3 regions of the Yoonia sp. 2307UL14-13 genome follow, and region 1 is predicted to be linked to each of the others. Evidence: riboswitches for the same ligand, from Rfam matches in the RefSeq annotation. Region 1 holds a riboswitch; each other region holds the start of a gene.
The links. Region 1 has a riboswitch for thiamine pyrophosphate ahead of thiB (thiamine ABC transporter substrate binding subunit). Riboswitches for the same ligand answer to the same signal wherever they lie in the genome.

Region 1 (2,267 bases):
TTCAGGGTTGATCAGCGTCTCGAACCCATCGGGCAGCCCACTTGCGGGTGTCACCGCGGGATACATCCAGTTGGTTGTCGGAATGACACTTTGGAAGGCTTCGGACACCATGAATGCCATGAACTGATCGGCCAATTCCGGTTGATCTGTCCCGGCGAGTTTACCCGCGACCTCGACCTGCACGTAGTGCCCTTCGTCGAAGGCCCATGCGACCTTGCTGGGGTCCTCTTCCGCGATCAGGTGGTAGGCAGGCGATGTCGTGTAGGACAGAACCGCATCGACTTCTCCATCTACGAATAGGCCATAAGCCTCGGACCAACCGGGGGTAACGGTGACGATGTTGTCGGACAGACCGGTCCAGATCTCGGCGGCGTCATCGCCATAGGCCGTTTTAACCCACATCAAAAGGCCAAGGCCGGGTGTGGATGAACGGGGGTCCTGGATCGCGATCTTGATGTCGCTTTCGGCCAGCGCTTTCAATGAGGCGGGCGCTGGGTCATCCGCGTTGCCGACGAAGGCGAAATAACCCCAGTCGAACGGCAGGAAATCCGCATCTTCCCAGTCAATGGGTAGATCGAGTGCGGCATCCACGCCATGCGGTGCGAACAGGCCGGTTTTGCGGGCCACGGCAGTCAGGTTTGTGTCAAGGCCCAGCACGATGTCTGCATCGGTCCGGGGTCCTTCAAGCTGCAGTCGCGCGAGCAATGCCGCCCCGTCGCCCGCGCCCAGAAATTGCAGATCGCAGGCGCACGTCTCTTCGAAAGCGGCCTCGATCGCGGGGCCGGGGCCCCATTCGCTGACGAAGCTGTCATAGGTCAGGACTTGCAGCACCGGGGTTTCGGCCAAAGCGCCTGTGGCACCAAAAGCAAGTCCCGCGACAGCTGGCAGATAGGTGAACTTGGGCATCATATCCTCCAAATGCGACGGGCGGATTGGGGGATAGCTTACGCGCTAAACCTTCCCTCCGCCGGTCTTAACCGGTTCAGGTTCAACGGGTCCGCGAAATTGCATCTCAGCCTTTGGAAGGCCCCCCGAGGTGACACTTTAGTATCGTTGGATTTCAGGAATGAAAAGGGGGCGCTGTCGGCCCCCTTTCCAAGTCAGGTTGCCGCGTGCGGTATCTCGACCTCATGATCGTCGATGATCCCGGCATCGGGGTCTTCGAAGGTCGTCATGTCGATCTGACCTTCACCCTTCGCGACGATGGATGTCACGACAGCATCGCCGGTGATGTTGACCGCCGTCCGGATCATATCCATCAACCGGTCGACACCCAGAATGATGGCGATCCCTTCGATCGGCAGCCCGACCTGGCTGAGCACCATGGTCAGCATGACCAGCCCGACCCCCGGAACGCCCGCCGTCCCGATCGAGGCGAGTACAGCCATACCGATCACGGTCAGATAACCCATCAGTCCCAGATCAATGCCGTAGACATTGGCGAGAAACACGGTCGCGACGCCTTGCATGATGGCCGTCCCGTCCATGTTGATCGTCGCACCGAAAGGCACGCAGAACGAGGCGACCGATTTCTTCACCCCGACACGTTCCGTCACGCACCGATATGTCACGGGGATTGTGGCGTTCGAACTTGCCGTTGAAAAGGCAAAGACCTGGGCCGAGCGCATCTTGCGCATGAAGGTCAGAGGGTTCAGCCCCGACAACAGCTTCAGCATACCCGGCAAGGTGATAAACAGGTGGATGCCCAAAGCTGCGACCAGCGTGATCACGTAGGCCAGCACGGGGATGAACAGACCGATCCCTTGTTCGGCAAAGGTTTTCGCGATGAGGCAGAACACACCGTAAGGCGCGAAGGCCATGACGATGGATACGACCTTCATCATCAGGTCGTTCATAAAGGACACCGCCGCGTTGAATGGTTTCGCCTCGTCGCCCATCATCAAGACGGCGATCCCCAGAATGACGGTATAGAAAATCACCTGCAGCATCTCGCCATTGGCGAAGGCGGCGATCGGGTTGGTCGGCACGATGGCTGCAAAGACCTGCCAGACCGTCGGTGCCTCGCGTCCGGTGACACCGCTCGTGTCGATTCCGGTCATGTCGAACCCTTTGCCGGGGCCGACCAGAGTTGCGAGTGTGATCGCCACCGCGATGGCGATCGCCGTCGTCGTCAGATAAAGCGCGAACGATTTCGTCCCGACGCGCCCCAGAACGCGAATGTCGCCGATGCCGGTCACGCCACCCAGCAGCGAGAAAAAGACGAGCGGAACGACCAGCATTTTCAGAGCATTGACGAACATGGTGCC
Region 2 (2,267 bases), on a different contig from region 1:
AAAAGTATATTGGTGATGGTACAATCCCCGGTGCGGTCTGGATGCCGTTCAGCGACTGGCGCGGCCCGTCCGAACGGCCCGGCCAACCGCCGACCGAGGCAGAGTTGGAGGCGTTTCTCGGCGACAATGGCCTGCAACTCGACCAGCCGATCGTCATCCACAATCATTCTGACCACACGATCCAATCCGGACGGGCGGCGATCGTCTATTGGATCCTGAAATCCGCAGGCGCGGAAGAAATCGCCATCCTCAACGGCGGGTTCAAGGCATGGGATGCCGAGGCCCTGCCGCTGACGCCTGAACATACCAGACCACAACCAGGCATCGTCGACGTGACCTATCGATACGACTGGTGGGCCGGGCCCATGGAAATCTTCGGGGTCACCACCCGACAAAGCAACGGCGCGATCCTCGATGCACGTCTTGACGGGCAAGTACGACGCGCGGCGGAAACGGGCAGACCACTGACCAGCATGCCGATGGCGCAATACATTCCCGCCAGTTTCTTCTCGAACTACCTTTCGGTCGAACGTCTGTCGGAGCGGTCCCAAGACGCCTTCCGCGCCGATCTTCGGGACCGCGGCATCGACTTTGACACCGGCATGCTGATCAGCATTTGCCAGACAGGCGAACTTAGCGCGCTATCGTGGTTCTACGCCTCCGAAATCGTCGGTCTGTCCAATGTGCGCTACTATCCCGATGCGCTTCAGGGCTGGCAAAGCGATGGCGGGCGGATGTACGGGATGAAGACATCACTTTGACAATCATCGGCGCGGGCGTTTGACACCCCGCGCCGTTCTGTGACACATCTGATCCAGCGACAGGGGCATCCACATAACGTGGATTGAGAAGCACCCTTCGAACCTGAACCGGCTCATACCGGCGGAGGAAGTTGCGGATGCCCCCTCAACGCACGAGGTGACGCACCTCCCCCGTCAGCAAAAAAGGGGGCAACATGATTACGCCATCCGATCATCTGAAAGCGATGCAACAGGCATCACCGCTGATCCAGAACATCAGCAACTACGTCGCCATGAACATCATGGCCAATGTCATGCTCGCCGCCGGGGCATCCCCTGCGATGGTGCATGCCCGCGAAGAAGGAGCGGATTTTACCCGGATCGCCAACGGGCTCAGCATCAATATCGGCACGCTGGATGCGGAATGGGCCGACTGCATGGTGCAGGCGGCGAAAGCTGCGGATGAACGGCAAAAGCCGTGGGTGCTGGACCCTGTCGCCATCGGCGCCACGGCCTTTCGACAAAACGTGGCCGCAACGCTACTTGAGCACCAGCCGACCGTTATCCGCGGCAACGCCTCTGAAATCCTCGCCCTCTCCGGTGCCGTGGCACAGGGTCGTGGCGCCGATAGCGCCGACCAGGTCGCCGCCGCCGAAGACGGCGCATGCGCATTGGCCCGGGCGCGCGACACCGTCGTCGCCGTGACCGGCCCAGTGGACTATGTCACCGATGGCCACCGGGCTGCGCGCATCGCCAACGGGCATCCCTTGATGCCGAAGGTCACCGCGTTGGGCTGCGCCCTGACAGGACTGGTCGCAGCTTTCGCCGCGACGAACGATCCGTTCAAAGGAACCCTGACGGCCCTCGCCTATTATGGATTGGCGGGGGAAAGGGCCGCCGAAACAGCAACCGGACCGGGCAGTTTTCAGCCCGCCTTCCTCGATGCGCTGCACAACATCAGCGGTACCGAGCTTGACGCCGGCGCGCGCATCCTTCCCGCATGATCCCACAACTATGTTTCATCACTGATCCCCAAGCGCCATTGCCGATCCTCGACCAGGCCGAGAAGGCAGCGCGGGGTGGTGCCCGTTGGGTTCAGCTGAGACACAAAACCCTCCCCGATGCAGATTTCGCAAGGCTCGCTCGAACGCTCAGGGAACGGCTCTCCGCCCTCGGATCGGAACTGGTCATCAACGACCGGGTTGAGGTCGCGCGTCACATTGGCGCCTTCGGTTTGCATATCGGTCAGTCCGACGGCGATCCGACACAAATCCGATCCAGAATAGGCCCAGACATGGTTCTGGGTCTTTCCATCGAAAACGCCGCACAACTTTCACAGATCCCCGCACATGGCGTCGACTATCTTGGTGTCGGCCCCATCCGCGCCACCGGCTCGAAATCCGACCACGCGCCGCCCATCGGTTTCGAAGGGCTCACGCATATCGCCAGTGCCACGCCGCTGCCCTGTATGGCCATCGGCGGGTTGTCGGCGGCAGACATTCCAACAATCGCAAAATGCGGCTGCGC
Region 3 (2,267 bases), on a different contig from region 1:
TCGCCTTAGCCGCTCAATATGAAGGCCGTCGATGCCACAGCGAACAGACCGACACTCTTGGCACATCGGGTTACGCCGTTTTTTCCGCGAACAAAGCCCGCTTCGGGCATCGCAAATTCTAACTGAGTTTTTAGGCAGCTCTGTGCCCTACATCGCTCGATTTTAGGGCTTTTGTCGCAGTCCTGTATGGCGAAAATTGAAGTTGTTTGCATCAAGGCATGACCCCGCCGCCAGCATCGGGAGCGGTTTGAATACCGGTCGCTTTACCCTGCGCGCGTCACCGCCTTGTCCCATCCCGCCCGCCGATGGGCGCTGTCCCAGAACATCCATTCGTGCCAGGATGATCGGCGGAACGCCGTCTGCATGGCGCCCCGCATCTGTGCATCCGCGACTGCCGCCAGTCTGTCGGTGAGGTCTAGCATGGCTTGTACTGCGGTGGCGAAATCGTCGCTTGCATACGTGTCGATCCAGGCGCGGTAAGGATGATCTTGCGCGGCTTTGGCATGGATCGATGCACCGACCCGCTGGTATATCCAGAAACACGGCAATAGCGCTGCGACGGCGACCGGGAACGGATCGACCGTGGCGGACCGGATCAGAAAGCCGATATAGTGATCGCAGGCGCGCGATGGGGGTGTGGCCGCAAAATCTGCGGGGGAGACGCCGTACATCACCATATAGTCCGCATGCAGCTGCCGTTCGACCGCGATCGCACCGTTCGCCGCACCCGCCAGTTGCGCGATGCTGTCCGCATCGGGTGCCTTTGATGCGCCAAGCGCCAGCGCGCGGGCAAACCCTTCGAGGTAATGCGCATCCTGGATGATATATTCACGGAATGTCCCGGGTGGGAGCGTGCCTTCTGCCAGCTCGGCGTTGAAAGGCATCATGCGAATACCCTCTTGCAAGTCCGCCGTGTCGGACCAGAGGGTTTGGGTGAAGCTGTCTGTCGTCATTGTCATTCCTCCTTGTCAGGTCGGAGAAATGCGGGGCGGTGATCTGACGCGACGCACCACCCGCAACTTCCTCCGCCGGTATGAGCCGGGTCAGGTTCGAAGGGTGCTTCTCAATCCGCATGACGCAGATGCCCCTGTTGCCGCGGCGAGTTTCAGCGGAAAGATCGCGTGATGTCAAAGCGGAAATCGATGTGTGCCGGAAACAACAGGTCTGTCCGTTGCACATGCTGTCCGTTGACCCATCGCTGCGGATAATGGCCAATGCGTCTTATGTACCAAAATCCATCCGACACCGCCGCCCGCAAACGCGAACGCAAGCCTGTCGTCAACACGGTGACGGCGATCGTCGCTGTGCCGCTATTTTTTGCTTATTTCACAATGTGGCGGAACCCGGTATTTTCATGGCTGAAAGCGAACGGCATCTTTCCGCAATATGGGATCGATCAGTTCATTGATGGATCATCGATCGTCGATCATGATCGCGCATTGGTGAGTGGTTTGGCTGGCATGTTGTTTGCCGTGTCGGGCTATATGATCGGCACGGCGATTGCAAAGGTCGTGGTGCGGTAGGAGAACGACCCCGCCGATGATCGGCAGGGTCGTTGTAACGTCAGACGACTTCGAACATCAGGTCGAAACTTTCGATCAACTGCCGGTTCGCGCCAAGCACATCGATGTCGACCGTATGTGATCCACGTTCGAAATCGGTGCCGCCAAGGTAGTTATGGCCGTAATTGCCGAAAAGCGCATAGGGTTCGACCCGTTCAAGATGCGTGTGATCTTCATAGGAAAGCCGGACAGCCCCGACATCCACGCCGTCGCCCTCGACATCCATCGCGAAGATCGAAACCGGGCCATTCAGATCAGCGGCGCTGACCTGGCCGCCATTTTCGATCTTGCCGATGACCTTGTCGGTCGCGGTATTGACGAAGTAGAATTCCAGCGGATCCGGATCATCGACAGGCAATGGTGGCTTGGGGGCGGGCTGTCCGCCGCCCTTGCCGATATCGACCCGCAGCGTGCCGGTGGAGGTCTGCCCGTGATCGTCCTTGACCGTGTAGATGATTTCCTCGGTCCGGTCGTCGCGGTGCGCGCTGAGCGGATTGACCTTGATCTTGTCGCCCACGATCGACACCAGCGATGTGTTGCCGTCATAGGATACATCGACAAGCTGCGGTTTGTTGCCGTGCCCGTCCTTGTCGTTGGCCAGAACGTCCACATAGATCGTGCGGTTCTGGGCCGTCTGAGCGGTGTCATCGATGACCGTCGGGGCGTCATGCGGCGCGCCGTTATCCACTTGGTCGCCACCGTGAC

Region 2: another riboswitch for thiamine pyrophosphate. It lies ahead of thiM (hydroxyethylthiazole kinase); the one in region 1 lies ahead of thiB (thiamine ABC transporter substrate binding subunit).
Region 3: another riboswitch for thiamine pyrophosphate. It lies ahead of V8J85_RS04320 (TenA family protein); the one in region 1 lies ahead of thiB (thiamine ABC transporter substrate binding subunit).

The regions. Positions count from the first base shown of each region.
Region 1 covers NZ_JBBIFZ010000009.1:69,683-71,949, reverse strand. Annotated here, with positions in the region: gene thiB (thiamine ABC transporter substrate binding subunit) at 1-906, opposite strand, end outside; TPP riboswitch at 943-1,044, opposite strand; gene V8J85_RS17900 (dicarboxylate/amino acid:cation symporter) at 1,101-2,267, opposite strand, start outside.
Region 2 covers NZ_JBBIFZ010000001.1:617,473-619,739, reverse strand. Annotated here, with positions in the region: gene V8J85_RS03225 (sulfurtransferase) at 1-761, shown strand, start outside; TPP riboswitch at 813-908, shown strand; gene thiM (hydroxyethylthiazole kinase) at 956-1,744, shown strand; gene thiE (thiamine phosphate synthase) at 1,741-2,267, shown strand, end outside.
Region 3 covers NZ_JBBIFZ010000001.1:833,326-835,592, forward strand. Annotated here, with positions in the region: gene V8J85_RS04320 (TenA family protein) at 264-953, opposite strand; TPP riboswitch at 1,004-1,099, opposite strand; gene V8J85_RS04325 (hypothetical protein) at 1,224-1,523, shown strand; gene V8J85_RS04330 (Ig-like domain-containing protein) at 1,564-2,267, opposite strand, start outside.